2 regions of the Arenibaculum sp. genome follow, and region 1 is predicted to be linked to the other one. Evidence: riboswitches for the same ligand, from Rfam matches in the RefSeq annotation. Region 1 holds a riboswitch; the other holds the start of a gene.
What was found. Region 1 has a riboswitch for S-adenosylmethionine ahead of VGO20_RS13340 (hypothetical protein). Riboswitches for the same ligand answer to the same signal wherever they lie in the genome.
Positions count from the first base shown of each region.

Region 2: it holds a riboswitch for S-adenosylmethionine, as region 1 does, so the genes downstream of both, metZ (O-succinylhomoserine sulfhydrylase) here and VGO20_RS13340 (hypothetical protein) in region 1, are expected to answer to the same signal.

Region 1 is NZ_DASYHS010000135.1:29,839-36,943, forward strand. It holds gene VGO20_RS13320 (methyl-accepting chemotaxis protein) at 1-831, opposite strand, end outside; gene VGO20_RS13325 (PAS domain-containing protein) at 898-1,482, opposite strand; tRNA gene VGO20_RS13330 (tRNA-Asp) at 2,012-2,088, shown strand; gene VGO20_RS13335 (DUF445 domain-containing protein) at 2,099-3,361, opposite strand; gene VGO20_RS13340 (hypothetical protein) at 3,421-3,765, opposite strand; SAM-I-IV-variant riboswitch at 3,817-3,932, opposite strand; gene VGO20_RS13345 (sensor histidine kinase) at 4,117-5,271, shown strand; gene VGO20_RS13350 (Fur family transcriptional regulator) at 5,366-5,800, shown strand; gene VGO20_RS13355 (hypothetical protein) at 5,825-6,070, opposite strand; gene VGO20_RS13360 (acyl-CoA thioesterase) at 6,168-6,587, shown strand; gene VGO20_RS13365 (class I SAM-dependent RNA methyltransferase) at 6,584-7,105, shown strand, end outside.
Region 2 is NZ_DASYHS010000137.1:2,794-9,898, forward strand. It holds gene VGO20_RS13495 ([protein-PII] uridylyltransferase) at 1-1,357, opposite strand, end outside; gene VGO20_RS13500 (haloacid dehalogenase type II) at 1,480-2,151, shown strand; gene VGO20_RS13505 (EamA family transporter) at 2,218-3,183, opposite strand; gene metZ (O-succinylhomoserine sulfhydrylase) at 3,319-4,518, opposite strand; SAM riboswitch at 4,584-4,661, opposite strand; gene ftsH (ATP-dependent zinc metalloprotease FtsH) at 4,978-6,792, shown strand; partial or broken gene VGO20_RS13520 (RT0821/Lpp0805 family surface protein) at 6,831-7,105, shown strand, end outside.

The sequences.
Region 1 (7,105 bases):
TTCCGCACGCCGCTCCCTGACGGCGCGCGCCTCGGCCTGCTCAGCCTCCATCCGTCGGCGGGCGATCGCGCCGTCCTTGAGGATCTGTACGGCGTCGGCGATGCCGCCGATCTCGTCGGCGCGGCCCCGGTCGGGCACCTCGACGTCGTAGTCCTGACCCGCCAGACGGGTCACCACGCCGCTCATGCGCAAGAGGGGGGTGACGATGCGTCGGCTGAGCACGCCGTAGAGGATCGCGAGGAAGGCCAGCGCCATGGCTGCGATGGCCGCGTGGGCGAAAAGGGTCATGGCGTCTGCCCGTTCGCGCGCGGACTCGACGAGACCCGAGGTCCGTTCGGCCAGCATCTCCTGGAAGCGCGCGACGGGCGCCGTGACCTCCGCCTTGCCCCGGTCGTAGTCGGGACCATACATGAGGCCCCGGGCCTGTTCGAGATCGCCCGCGGCGACGGCGTCCATCGCCGCCTCCTCGATCGCGATCAGCGTGTCCGACTTCCGCTTGGCCTCCTCGATCAGGTCGAGTTCCTGCCGGGGCGCCCCCAGTTCGGCAAGGCGTGCGACCACGCGGTCACGCGTCGCCGTCTCCTTCACCTCGCGCCAATAGTTGTCGAAGTGCTGCCTGTCACCGAAGATCGTGTAGCGTCGCGCCTCGTTCGTCAGGTGGTCGGAGGCGCTGGCGAGGTCGAGGGCCAGTTGCTGATATTCGGTGCGCTCCCGTTCCGCCTGCCGCTCGGCCTCGATCGCCCGATCGGCCAGGATCAGGCACGAGGCGGACAGGCAACTCAGCCCGATGGTGGCCGCATAAGCCGACTTGGTGATGGTGGATATCCGCATTTCTTGACCGATCATTGCTCAATTGCGCTTTGCAGAGACATGATCAGTCTCGGACGGACTAGGTTGTCATGACGTTAAGGGCCATCGCGACCATGCGGCCGGGCTGCCGTCCAGCCGGTCGCGCGGTGGCGGCGAGGGAGCCCAGGGAATGTCGAGGCTCTCGACGCCGGCTGCGAGCGCGCCCTGCGGGCCGCTCGCCCGGCGCGTCTCGGCGGTGCGGACCATGCCGCCCAGGATCATGTTGACGGTGTGCCCGTCGGACGCGAGCGGCAGGAACGCGATCTCGACCCGCCGGCCGCGATGGCCGGTCCAGGCCATGTCGCGCCGCTGGGCGACCGGCGTCGACGTCCGCGCCACCTCGCCCAGCGTGTCCAGGATCCAGTCGACATCGGCGCCGTAGTGTTCCTGCGAGACGGTCTCGCCGGTCAGGTCGCGCCCGCTCAGCTCCGCCAGCGCCGTTCCGATCAGGCGGTAGCGGTAGGCGAGGCCGCCGCCGCCGTAGCGCACCACGTCGAGCAGGAACAGGTGCGGCAGCAGGGCCCGCAGCTCCATCGGGTCGACGTCGCCCCGGCCGGGAAGCGCTCCGCCCCGGCGCTTGGCCGCCCAGTAGCGGCACAGCTCGACCAGCCTTCGATCCTTAAGAAAGTCCATCCCCCGCGACCTCTCTTCCAGACCGGCGGTCCGGCCCCACCGCTCCCGGCGGGCACGGCTCCCCCGATAGTGTGAGGTAATTAGATCGAGAACGAAATTGTTTTCGGCACGCGGCCTGCGGGACGGCCCGTCCGGGCTCCGGAAACGGTTGCGGGCGGCACGTTGGCCGCCCGCTCCAGATCAATCCAGTTCTGGATTCCGTTGGTCTTCGGTCAATGAAATTTATGTTCTGATTGCGTCATTCGTAGTGACGCGCTAGTCCTGCGCCGGTGGAGTCATGGATTTTACTCACCCTCCTGCTGCAAGGCTCTGGAGCCTTTCCTGCGGTGTTCCGCCTTTTGGGGCGGTGGCGTGCAGCGATCTATCCGGCTTACCTCCCTCGTTACTGGAGATGACTTCAGCATGCGCTCGCCTAACTGGGCTGTCAAGCGCCCCTATGACGAAAGGCGGGGCCGAAAATCGACGCGGACCGTCGCGAAAAGGCTGGACAAGGTCCCTCGCTCCGGCGTATCAAGCCGCTCCCTGAGACGCGGGTGTAGCTCAGTTGGTTAGAGCGCCGGCCTGTCACGCCGGAGGCCGCGGGTTCAAGTCCCGTCACTCGCGCCATTCTCCCTAGTCATAACGACCCTCGTTCGAGGGCCGCGTTCACCAGGAACAGCCCGGTCCCGACCAGGGCTGCGACCAGCGTGCCCGAGATGCGCACGTATTGCAGGTCGCTGCCGACGGCGAGTTCCAGGCGTTCGGTGACCGTGCGCGCGTCCCAGCTCCTCACGACGTCGGAAATGAAGCGGCCGATGCCGCGCCGCCAGGGCACGACCATGCGGACCGCCAGCGCCTCGACCGCGACGTTGAGCCGGGTGCGCATCACCGGGTCGGCCTCCAGGCTCGGCCCGAAGGAGCGCAGCGCGGCGGCCGCCGCCGCGCGCATGCGGCCGTCCGGCGCGCCGAGGTCGGCGAGGATCGCGCCGCGCATCTCGTCCCACAGCCGGCCGAGCCAGGCCTGGATCTCGGGCTGCTCGAGGAGCTGGCGCTTCGCCGCCTCGACCTTCGCCCGCATCGCGGGGTCGGAGCGCAGGTCCGTGGCCAGCTCCTCGACCGCCATCTCCAGGCGGATGCGCGCGTGGCTGGCGGGGTCGAGCAGTTCGGCCAGCAGGTCGCGCACGCCCTGCGTCACCGCCTTGGCCATGCGCCGGTCGACCGTGCGCGGGATCCACCAGCCGCTCCGCTCGCCGACCAGGGCCTCGAGCCGGCCCTCGTTGCGCTCCACGTAGTCCAGGGCCGCCGCGACCATCCGCTCGATCGCGGTCTGGTGGTGGCCGCCGGCCAGCAGCACGTCGAGGACGCGGCCGAGCAGCGGCGCCACCTCGACCGAACGCAGCTTTTCGCCCTGCGCCTGGACGAAGAAGTTCCGCAGCTCCCGGTCCTCGACCGAGCGGATCAGCCCGGGCAGGCTCGCGACCAGCCGGTCGGCGACGGCCTCGGCGTTGCCGGGCCGCGCCAGCCACGCCGCGAGCCGGGACGCCGGGTCGAGCGCGCGCAGCCGCGCGACCACCAGGTCGGGGTCGAGGAAGTTGCGCTCGACGAACCGGCCCAGGCCGTCGCCGATGCGGTCCTTGTTGCGCGGCACGATCGCCGTGTGCGGGATCGGCAGCCCCAGGGGGTGCCGGAACAGCGCCGTCACCGCGAACCAGTCGGCGAGCGCGCCGACCACCGCGGCTTCCGCCGCCGCGCGCAGCAGCAGGACCCAGAACCCGGGTTGGGGAACGAATTTCAAGGCGACGAACAGCAGCGCCATCAGCACCAGCAGCCCGGTCGCCAGCGCCCGGTTGCGATACAGCGCCCGCCGTGCGCCCGCGTCCGAATCGAGATCGAAGCTCATCCACCACCCGGCGCGTCGGCGCTCCACTACTGACGCGTCGGCGCCTCGCTACCGACGCGTCAGCGACCCACGGTCTCCAGTTGCGCGGCGATGGCCGGCCGGGCGGTTCGGTGCGCCGCGGCCACGTGGGTGGTTCCGTTCACGGCCCAATGGACCGCCTCGTCCAGCCGGTCGCCTTCGAGCACTCTCAACAGGCGAACCTCGCGCCGGTCGCGCCCGGTGCCCGCTTCTATCGCATAGACATGGGTCCAGGTTCCGTGGCGGCGATGGACCACCACGTAGAGCGCCTCGCACGCGTCGGCGCAGCGCCGGGTCGGCCGGAGCCGGGTCGCGGCGTGGACGGCGACGTCCCCGGGTTCGAGGACGAGTGCGGCGGGAGTGTTGGTTATCGATACGTCCGGCATGTTTATCGTTACCCTCCAAGGCCCTTGCCGAAGAGGGTTGACGCAGCAGGCACTGTCCCGTTTTGTTGCCGGAACGGCCACATCGTCTTCGCTGTCCGCGGAGACCACCACCTTGCCCGGGATGGCAGGTTGGTGTTGGGCGTCAACCCAAACTCAGGATGCGCTTAGACGTCTACACGCTTCCCGCCCGGCCCGCAAGCGATCTCGCCGGGGTGCATGCGACCGTCGGCGGCGTGCGGGGAGGGGTAGACCAATCCGTCTGGAACTTTCCCCGCGCGGGTGCGTTTCGGGACTGGCCCGACCGGGTTACCGCCGCCGGCCGCGCTACTCCGATGGAAGAATTGCGCCTCCATGCGTCCGTTCCGCCGCCTCGTTTCCCTCCGCCCCGGGGGCGCTCCCGGCCTCCTGCTCTTCGTCGCCGGCGGCCTCGGCCGGCTGCTGCGCCCGCGCGCGCGCTCCGCTGCCGCCGCCGGGCCGGGCTTGGCGGAGGTCGCAGACAACCTGCCCGGGCTGATGTACCGTCACGTGCTCCATGAAGACGGCAGCTCGTCATACCCGTTCCTGGCCGGCTGCCTGCCCGGCGTCGCGCCGGACCCCGGGGCCGGCGCGACGATGCCGGAGGCGCTGATGCGGCACATCGGCACGGCCCAGGCCGCCGCCTGGCAGTCCCTGGCCAGGGCCGGGACGGCGGCGCCGTTCCGACTGGAGCTGCCGGTCGGCGGGCGCTGGCTGCGCAGCGTGGCGCGGCTTCGCCGCCGCGGCGCCGGGCCGGCCGGTGCCGCGGAACTGGTCTGGGACGGGCTCGTCCTCGACGTCACCGACCTCAAGCAGGCCGAGGCGCGCCTGGCCGCCTCGGTGACCGAGAAGGAGGTCCTGCTCGGCGAGATCCATCACCGCGTCTACAACAACCTCCAGGTCGTCTGGAGCCTGCTGAAGCTCGAGGCGCGCGACGCCGGGCACGAGGAGGCGCGCACCCGGCTCGACCGCATCGCCAACCTGATCGCGGTGCTCGGCCGCATCCACCACCAGCTCTACGCCTCGCGGGACTTCACCCGGATCGACGTCGCGACGGAGCTGCGCCGGATCGCCGAGACGCTCGCCCTGGAGGCGGGCCGGCCGCCGCTTCCGGTCGAGGCGGAGCCGCTGCATTGCGACATCGACACGGCGGTGCCCCTCCTGCTCGTGGCCTGCGAGCTGGTCTCGGCGGCGCTGCGTTGCGCGCCGGAGGTCCTGCCGGGCGCGCCGCCGGAGATTGCCGCGGTCCGCTTCGCGCGCGCGGCCGGGGGCGAGGTCCGCCTGGTCGTCCGGTCCGCCGGCACGGTGTCGGAGTCGCTGTCGGCGCTCGGGCGCAACCTCGTCGAAGCTCTGTGCATGCAGATCGACGCCGTCGCCGTGTTCCGGCGCGGCGGCGAAGGTGGTGGCGAAGGCGGCGGTGAAGGCGGTGACGGTGGCGGCGACGGCGAAGTCGCCGCGGTCGCGATACCCGGTCAAAGGTTTGTCGACTGAGGGGGGTCTTCTGGCCTATTGTCTTTGGCGAAACGGGCAGACGTCCCCATCTTCGAGCGCATACGCCATGTCCGACAGAAATCCGAGGGAAGAGATGCCTTCACGCCTCGAGCAGCTATGCGTCGAGAAGGGTCTCAAGATGACCGAGCAGCGCCGCGTGATCTCGCGCGTCCTCTCGGATGCGACCGACCATCCCGATGTCGAGCAGGTGTATCGCCGGGCGGTCGAGATCGATCCGAAGATCAGCATCGCGACGGTGTACCGGACCATGCGCCTCTTCGAGGAGGCCAACGTGATCGAGCGGCTGGACTTCGGCGACGGGCGCGCGCGGTACGAGGAAAGCCGCGAGGAACACCATCACCATCTGATCGACCTCGAATCCGGCGAGGTGATCGAGTTCGCCAACGACGAGATCGAGCTGCTGAAGGAGAAGATCGCCCGGCAGCTCGGCTACGAACTGATCGGCCACCGGCTGGAGCTCTACGGCGTCAAGGTCAACCGCGCCAAGAAGGGCCCGGGCGGCGCCTGATCGGGGCGCCCGGGCCGGCCGGCCTCAGTCCTCGTCCCCGCCGTCTTCCGCGTCGGCCTCGATCTGGTCCGCGAGGTCGCGCAGCATGCCGATGACGTCCTCGTGGCTGGTGACTTCGACCGCCTGGTTGACCGCGGCCTCGATCATCGCCACCGAGACGTAGGCGGAGATCGGCCCGCCTTCCTGCATCGCCTGCTCCAGGTGCTTCTCGGCGATGTCGAGCGCCTTGTCGAACATGGCGGTAGCGGGGCTGTTGGACTGGTCGGACATGGAATATTCCATCGCAGAAGTTCGTGTCGGACAGCTATAACACCCCAACCGCGCCTACGGGTGCCAAATCACGTTCCAGCCCGAGGGAAAACCCGCATTGGACGACCCGACCGATCCCGCGGCCTACCGTTTCTGGACCGAGGAGCACGTGCGTTTCGCCGACCTCGACCCGCTGGGCCACGCCAACAACAACGCGATCGGGACCTTCTTCGAGGCGGCGCGCGTCGACCTGTTCGCGCGCTCGGGCAACCCCGTCTCGGGCGGCCCGCTCGGCGTCGTGCTCGCGCGCATCACGATCGATTTCCGGGCCGAGCTGCATTACGGCGCGCCGATCCGCATCGGCACCCGCGTCGTCCGGTTCGGCCGGACCTCGCTCGACGTGCGCAGCGCGATCTTCCGCGGCGACCTGTGCGCCGCGACCAGCGAGGGCGTGTGCGTGCTGATCGACATGGAGGGGCGCCGCCCCACCCCGTTCCCCGACGCGCTGCGCGCCCGGCTGGCCGAGATCGCGGGATGAGGCGCCAGGGACGGGGCCAGGGGCAGCGGCAGGGGCAGGGGCAGGGGCAGGGGCAGGGGCGGAGCGCGTCTCCCCACGGCACGCCGCACGGCGGCAAGCGGCAGGTCGAGCTGACGGTGGAGCGCATCGGCGGGCGCGGCGACGGGCTGGCGACGCTCGACGGCCGGCCGGTCTTCGTGCCCCAGACGGTGCCGGGCGACCGCGTGCGGGTGCGCGTCGAGGGCGAGCGCGCCGGCGGCCTCGCAGCCGAGGTGCTGGAACTGATCGAGCCGGGGCCCGAGCGGGTCGAGGCGCCGTGCGGGCTGTTCGGCCGCTGCGGCGGCTGCGCGCTCCAGCACCTGGACGACACCTCCTATGCGCGCCTCAAGCGCGGGCAGGTCGCGACCGCGCTCTCCAGGGCCGGGCTCGGCGACGTCCCGGTCGGCGAGGTGCTGCGCACCGCCCCGGCGACGCGCCGGCGCGCCACCTTCGCCGCGAAGCGGGCGGGCGGGCGGGTCGTGCTCGGCTTCAACGAGCGC
Region 2 (7,105 bases), on a different contig from region 1:
CCTTGCGGCTGGTCAGGATCTCCAGGAACAGCCGGTTGGCCTCGGGATCGGAGCGCAGCTTCGGGCCGATGACGCCCAGCGCCCGCGTCACGGCGCGCAGCGCGTTCGGGTGGATGTCGAGCCCATGGGCCTGGGCGGTGTGGAACAGGCGCACGAGGTCGACGGGGTGGTCGCGGAAATGGCGGTCGCTGCGCACGTTCAGCCGCTCGCCCTCGATCGCGAAGCCCTCGACCTCGCGCAGCAGCCGGGCGAAGCGCAGGAAGCTCAGGCGCGGCTGGCGCTTCGATTCCGCCTCCAGGTTGGCGCAGAAGATGCGGGTCAGGTCGCCGACGTCCTTGGCGACCAGGAAGTAGTGCTTCATGAACCGCTCGACGCCGATCAGGCCGGCATGGTCGGTGTAGCCGAGCCGTCGGCTGATCTCGGGCTGGACGTCGAAGGTCAGGCGCTCCTCGGCCCGGCCCGCGAGGTAGTGGAGGTGGCAGCGCACCGTCCACAGGAAGACCTGGGCCTTGGCGAAGCGGGCGGCCTCCTCCTTCAGCAGCACGCCCTTGCCTACCAGCTCCTCGACCTCCTCGACCGCATGGACGTATTTGGCGATCCAGAACAGCGTCTGCAGGTCGCGCAGGCCGCCCTTGCCCTCCTTGACGTTGGGCTCCAGCACGTAGCGGCTGTCGCCAAGGCGCTGGTGGCGGGCGTCGCGCTCGGCGAGCTTCGCCTCGATGAACTCGGGCCCGGTGCCGGCCACGACCTCCTTGGCGAAGCGGCGCCGGAACTCCGCGAACAGGGCGGCGTCGCCCCAGAGATGACGCGTCTCCATCAGGCTGGTGCGGATCGTGACGTCGCCGCGCGACAGGCGGACGCAGTCGTCGACCGAGCGCACGGCGTGGCCGACCTTCACGCCCAGGTCCCACAGCACGTAGAGCAGGTACTCGATCACCTGCTCGACCAGCGGCGTGCGCTTGTAGGGCAGCAGGTAGAGAAGGTCGATGTCGGAGAAGGGGGCGAGCTCGCCGCGCCCGTAGCCGCCGGTCGCGACCACGGCGAACTGCTCGCCGCGGGTCGGGTTCGCGGTCGGGAACAGGTGGCTGGTCGCGAAGCCCGTCAGCGCGACCACGAGCTGGTCGACCAGATAGGCGTTCTGGCGCACGCAGTCGGCGCCGCCGGCCTCGTTCGCCTCGAAGCGGCGGCGGATCTCCGCCCGTCCGTCGGCCAGAGCCTGGCGCAGCAGCGCGATCAGGTGCGGACGCAGCGCGTCGCCGGTCCCGTGGCGGGCGGCCAGTCCGGCCAGGGCCTCGCCGAGCCCGTGCCTGGAGACGATCGCGCGCTCGTCCGGTATGCTTCGGCTGGCGGTCGGCATGGGTCCTCGTCGGGCCCGGCCGGGTCGGGCCGGGATTGCAGGGCGTTCGGTCGCCGGAATATGGGAAGAGTAGGCCAGCGTTCATCCCCGCGCCAGCCGTACCGCCACCAATGGAGGATGATATGCGCCTGTGCCTGTTCGACGCCTACGGGACGCTGTTCGACGTTCATTCCGCGGTGCGCCGCCATGCCGCCGTGCTCGGCCCGAAGGCCGAGCCCGTGTCGCTGATGTGGCGCGCGCGCCAGCTCGAATACAGTTGGGTGCGCAGCCTCGCCGGGCGCTACGTCGACTTCTGGCAGGTGACCACGGACGCCCTCGACCACTCGCTGGCGGCGCACGGCATCGCGGACCCGGCCTTGCGGGCCTCGCTGCTCGACGCCTATCTGGGGCTGGAGGCCTATCCGGAGGTGCTGGCCGTGCTGATGGAGCTGCGCGGGGCGGGCGTCGTCACCGGCATCCTGTCCAACGGCTCGCCGATGATGCTGGAGCGCGCGGTGAAGTCGGCGGCCCTGGCCGAGCTGCTGGACGGCGTGGTCTCGGTCGACGAGCTGCGGGTCTACAAGCCCGACCCCCGCGTCTACGCGCTCGCCTGCGAGCGCTTCGCGGCGGCCCCCGAGGACGTCGCCTTCGTGTCGTCGAACGCCTGGGACGCGGCCGGCGCCGCGGCGGCGGGGTTCCGGGCGCATTGGGTCGACCGTGCGGGCCAGCCGCGCGAATACCCGGATTTCGGTCCGGTCGTGCCGCTGACCGACCTTTCGACGCTGCCCGCCCTCGTCGCGGCCGAGCGCCCGTGAGCCTGTAACGGCGTCGCGGCTAACGGCGTCGCGGCCGAGGGCAGGTGTCCCGCGGCCGCCGTGCGGCTATTTCCGCGCCGGCCGCCGCGCCGCCCCGGGCGAGGGGGCGAGCATGACGACCGCGACGCCGGCCAGCACCAGCGCCGTCGCCCCGGCCTCGCGCACGCCGAGCGGTTCGGCCAGCACCGCCCAGCCGAGCACCAGCGCCACCACCGGGTTAACATAGGCGTATGTGGCGACCCGGGTGGGCGCCCAGACCTGGAGCAGCCAGGTGAAGGCGCCGAAGGCCGCCAGCGAGCCGAACACGACGAGATAGGCGAGGCCCAGCAGGGAAGCCATGGACACCCCGCCGGCCGGCGGGGCGCTCCACTCGCCGCCCACGGCGCCGGCGAGCAGCGCCAGCGTCCCGCCGGCCAGCAGCTGCGCGCCCGCCGACATGGCGGAGGAGGATGCGGTCGGCAGGCGCCGGGACACCGCGGTGCCCAGCGCCCAGGCCAGCGCCGAGACCAGCAGGGCGGCCACGGCCGCAGTGTCGAGCGCACTTGCGGCCGCGGAGTCGGCGGTGGAGCCGGCGGCGGGATCGGGGGCCACCAGGACGACCACGCCGGCGAAGCCGATCGCGAGACCCACCAGCGTCGCGACGCCGGGGCGCCGTTCCCCCAGCGCCCAGGTGGTGAAGGGAACCCAGAGCGGGATCGTCGCGAGCAGGACCGCCGCCTGCCCGGAGGGAACGCGCTGCGCACCCCAGGCGAGCAGCCCGTGGCCGAACAGGAACAGCAGCGCGCCGGTCGCGGCCGCGGCGCGCCACCCGGCGGCGTCCGGCAGGGCGGCGCCGCGCAGCCGGGCGAAGCCGGCCAGCGCCGCGCCGGCCAGCAGCGAGCGGACCCCGATCATGGTCCAGGGCGGCAGCGTCTCGACCGCGAACCGGATCGCGAGGAAGGTCGAGCCCCAGACCAGGCAGATCGTCGCGAAGGCGAGGGCGATCGCGGCCGGATGCGGGCCGGCCGCGGTGCCTGCGGTGGCGGAGGACATGGCTGCTCCTGCGGCGGGGCGTGGATCGGCCATTCGGTCACGGCGCCGCGGCCGGGGCAAATCGGAATAACTGGGGCATCGGATCAGCGGGGCTCATGCGAAGCGGCCCCGCTGATCGGACGCAGGCCGCCTCGTTCAGAACGAGGCGAGGGCGCGGTCCAGGTCGGCGATCAGGTCGGCGGGATGCTCGAGGCCGACCGAGAGCCGGAGGCTGCCGGGGGAGATGCCGACGCGCGCACGCTCCTCCTCGGTCAGGCGCTGGTGGGTCGTGGTCGCGGGGTGGGTCAGCAGGCTCTTCGCGTCGCCGAGATTGTTGGAGATGCGGATCACGCGCAGCCCGTTCAGCGTCGCGAACGCCTCCGTCTTGCCGCCGTCGAGGTCGAAGGCGACCAGCGGGCCGCCCGCCGTCATCTGCGCGCGCGCGATCGCGTATTGGGGATGGCTCGGCAGACCCGGATAGGCGGTGCGCCGGATGCGCGGATGGGTTTCCAGGAACTCCGCGATCTCCTGCGCGGCCCGGGTCTGCGCCTCGACGCGCAGCTCCAGCGTCTCCAGCCCCTTGAGCAGCAGCCACGCGTTGAACGGGCTGAGCACCGGGCCGGTGTGGCGCAGGAACGGGCCGATCTGATCGGCGAAGCCGGCGTCGCCGAGCACGACGCCGGCGAGGCAGCGCCCCTGGCCGTCGATATGCTTGGTCGCGGAATAGACGACGACGTCGGCGCCGAGCTCCAGCGGCTTCTGCAGGACGGGGGTCGCGAACACGTTGTCGACGACGAGCCGCGCGCCCGCGGCATGGGCGAGCTCGGCGACCAGGGGGATGTCGACGACGTCGAGCATCGGGTTGCTCGGCGTCTCCAGCAGGACGACCTTGGCCGGCCGGGACAGGGCGTGGCGCCACTGGGCGGCGTCGGTGCCGTCGACCAGCGTCGTCTCGATCCCGTAGCGGGGCAGGATGTTCTTGACGATGTGCAAGCACGAGCCGAACAGGGCGTGCGGGGCGACGACCCGGTCGCCGGCCTGGAGCTGGCACAGCAGTGCCGCGAACACCGCGGCCATGCCGCTGGCCGTGGACCAGGCGCGCTCGGCCCCCTCGTAGTCGGCCATGCGGTCCTCGAACATCGCGACCGTGGGGTTGCGGAAACGCGAATAGACGTAGCGCGAGCCTTCCTGCGCGAAGGCGGCCTCGGCCTCCTCCGCCGAGCCGTAGACGTAGCCCGAGGTCATGTAGAGGGCCTCGGAGGTCTCGTCGTACTGGGAACGCGTGGTGCCGGCATGGACCAGCCGCGTGCGCGGCCGCAGGTCGCCGGGAAGGGTGCTGGGGGTATCTCGAGTCATGGTCGCTCCTCACGCCCGGCGTCCAGGCAACAAAAAACGCCCCGACCGATTCAAGGATCGAGGCGCTGAGCGCGACTCCAACCTTTTAGCAGTTTATTTTACGTGGCCTGCAAGCCGGTCGCCAAATCACCACGTGGAGCCATCACTACCGTCGGGGGGAGGGCGAGTCAAGAGGGTGGCGGCAGGTTCCGCGACCGGGCGAATATGCCGCGGCGCTAAAACTTTCTTTACGCTTGCGGTGGTGAAATTGGAATTGAAGCGAAGCGGGGGGCGCCCACGGGGCCCGTCGGGACCGTGACCCGACGCCGGACGACCGGCCCCCGCCATTCCTCTCTCCCCAAATCCCCTCCCGCCAGCGTTCCCCGTCGGTACCTCCCCGGTGCCGCCTTTCCGCACGGAAAGGAACTGTTAACTATAATCGGCAACAACAGCGGTGCCCGGATGTAGGAAGGCATCGCCATGAGGGATTTCCTGAAGAGACATGGGCGCCTCGCGGCGCTCGGCGCGGCCGGGATCGTCCTCGCGGCGACCGTCGGCGGGCTGGCGATGGCGCAGGCCGGGATCGGGCCGTTCGCGCCGGCACCGGTCGAGGTCGCGCAGTCGGAGTTCGTGGCGCGCCTGGAGGCCGGGCGCGTCGCCGAGGTGTCGGTCGCCGGCAGCCGGGTCGAGTTCGTCGGGCCGGACGGCGAGAAGGGCCGCACGGCGGTGCTGTGGACCGAGGAGCTGCGCGCCGCGGTGGCGGCGCCGGGGGTGGCGCTGACGGTCGAGGACCGCGTCCGCAGCTTCGGCGGCGCCAACGACCTGCTCGACCTGATCTTGAAGCTCAACATGGTCGGCTTCCTGGCGCTGGCGGCGGTGCTGCTGGTCCGCTTCATGCGCACGCCGGTCCCGGGCATGGCGCGGGCGAAGTCGGAGATCCGCTTCGCCGACGTCGCCGGCATCGACGAGGTCCGGGCCGAGGTCGCGGAGCTGATCGACTACCTGCGCGAACCGGCGCGCTACCGGGCACTCGGCGTCGCGGTGCCCAAGGGGGTGCTGCTGGTCGGGCCGCCCGGCACCGGCAAGACGCTGCTGGCGCGCGCGGTCGCCGGCGAGGCGGGCGTGCCGTTCTTCGCGGTCGCGGGCTCGGACTTCGTGGAGATGTATGTGGGACTGGGGGCGGCGCGCCTGCGCCGGCTGTTCCGCGACGCGCGCAAGAAGGCGCCCTGCATCCTGTTCATCGACGAGATCGACGCGCTCGCCCGCGCGCGGGGCGCGGCGTCGCCTTCGGGCGGCCAGATCGAGACGGAGAACACGCTGAACCAGCTGCTGGCCGAGATGGACGGCTTCGCGCGCGCCGAGGGGCTGATCGTGATGGCCGCGACCAACCGGGTCGAGGTGCTGGACCCGGCGGTGCTGCGGCCGGGGCGGTTCGACCGCCACGTCCATGTCGGCCTGCCCGACCTGAAGGGGCGACGCGACATCCTGGCGGTGCATGCGGCCGGGCTGCGCCTGGACGACCGGGTCGACCTCGGCGTGGTCGCGCGCGGCACGTCGGGCATGTCGGGCGCGGAGCTGGCCAACCTCGTCAACGAGGCGGGGCTGGTCGCCGCGCGCGCCGGCCGCCCGATGGTGGAGGCCGACGACTTCGAGCGTGCGCGCGACCGCATCGTGATGGGAGGCGAGCGGGTGATGGTGATGTCGCAGGAGCAGCGCCGCCTGACCGCCTACCACGAGGCCGGCCACGCGCTGGTGGCGCTGCGCTCGCGCCATTCCGACCCGGTGCACAAGGTCACGATCGTGCCCCATGGCCGGGCGCTCGGCATGATGGTGCGCCTGCCGGAGGAGGACCGGTTCTGCCATTCGCGGGCGCGCCTGCTGGCCGAGCTCGACGTCGCGATGGGGGGCCGGGCGGCCGAGGAGCTGATCTTCGGCGCGGACATGGTGACGACCGGGGCGGCCGGGGACATCCGCATGGCGACCGACGTCGCGCTGCGGATGGTGACCGTCTACGGGATGAGCGCGCGGTTCGGGCTGGTGGCGCTCGGCGACGGCGCGCCGGGCGGCCTTGCCGCCCCGCTCGCGGCGCCGATCGCCGGCGAGGTCCGGGCGCTGACCGAGGCGGCCCATGCCCGCGCGCGCGCCGTGCTGGCGGGCGAGATCGGCGTGCTGCACGCGCTGGCGGCGGCGCTGCTCGAACACGAGACGCTGGATGCCGACGCCGTGCGCCGGATCGTCGACGGGGCCTATGCGGCGCCCGCCCATCTGCCGCCCGCTTGTGCGGCGGCCGAATAGCGGCTATCTCCGAGTTGCAACCACCTGGGGTACCACCGATGAGGAAGCCCGCGCTCGCCGCCCTTGTTCTGCTTCTGGCCGCCTGCGCCACCAAGCCCGAGGAGCCGCCGGCCGTCGTCGCGCCACCGGAGCCCGAGCCCTTCGTGCTGAAGCTGGACGAGGCGGACGTCGCCATCCTCGACGGCCTGCTCCAGACGGCGGCGGCGTTGCCGCCCGGCAAGGTCCAGCCCTGGGAGAACCCCGCCACCGGCAAGGCGGGCTCGCTGACGCTGATCCGCCAGGGCTACACCCGCGAGGGCCGGCGCTGCGGCGA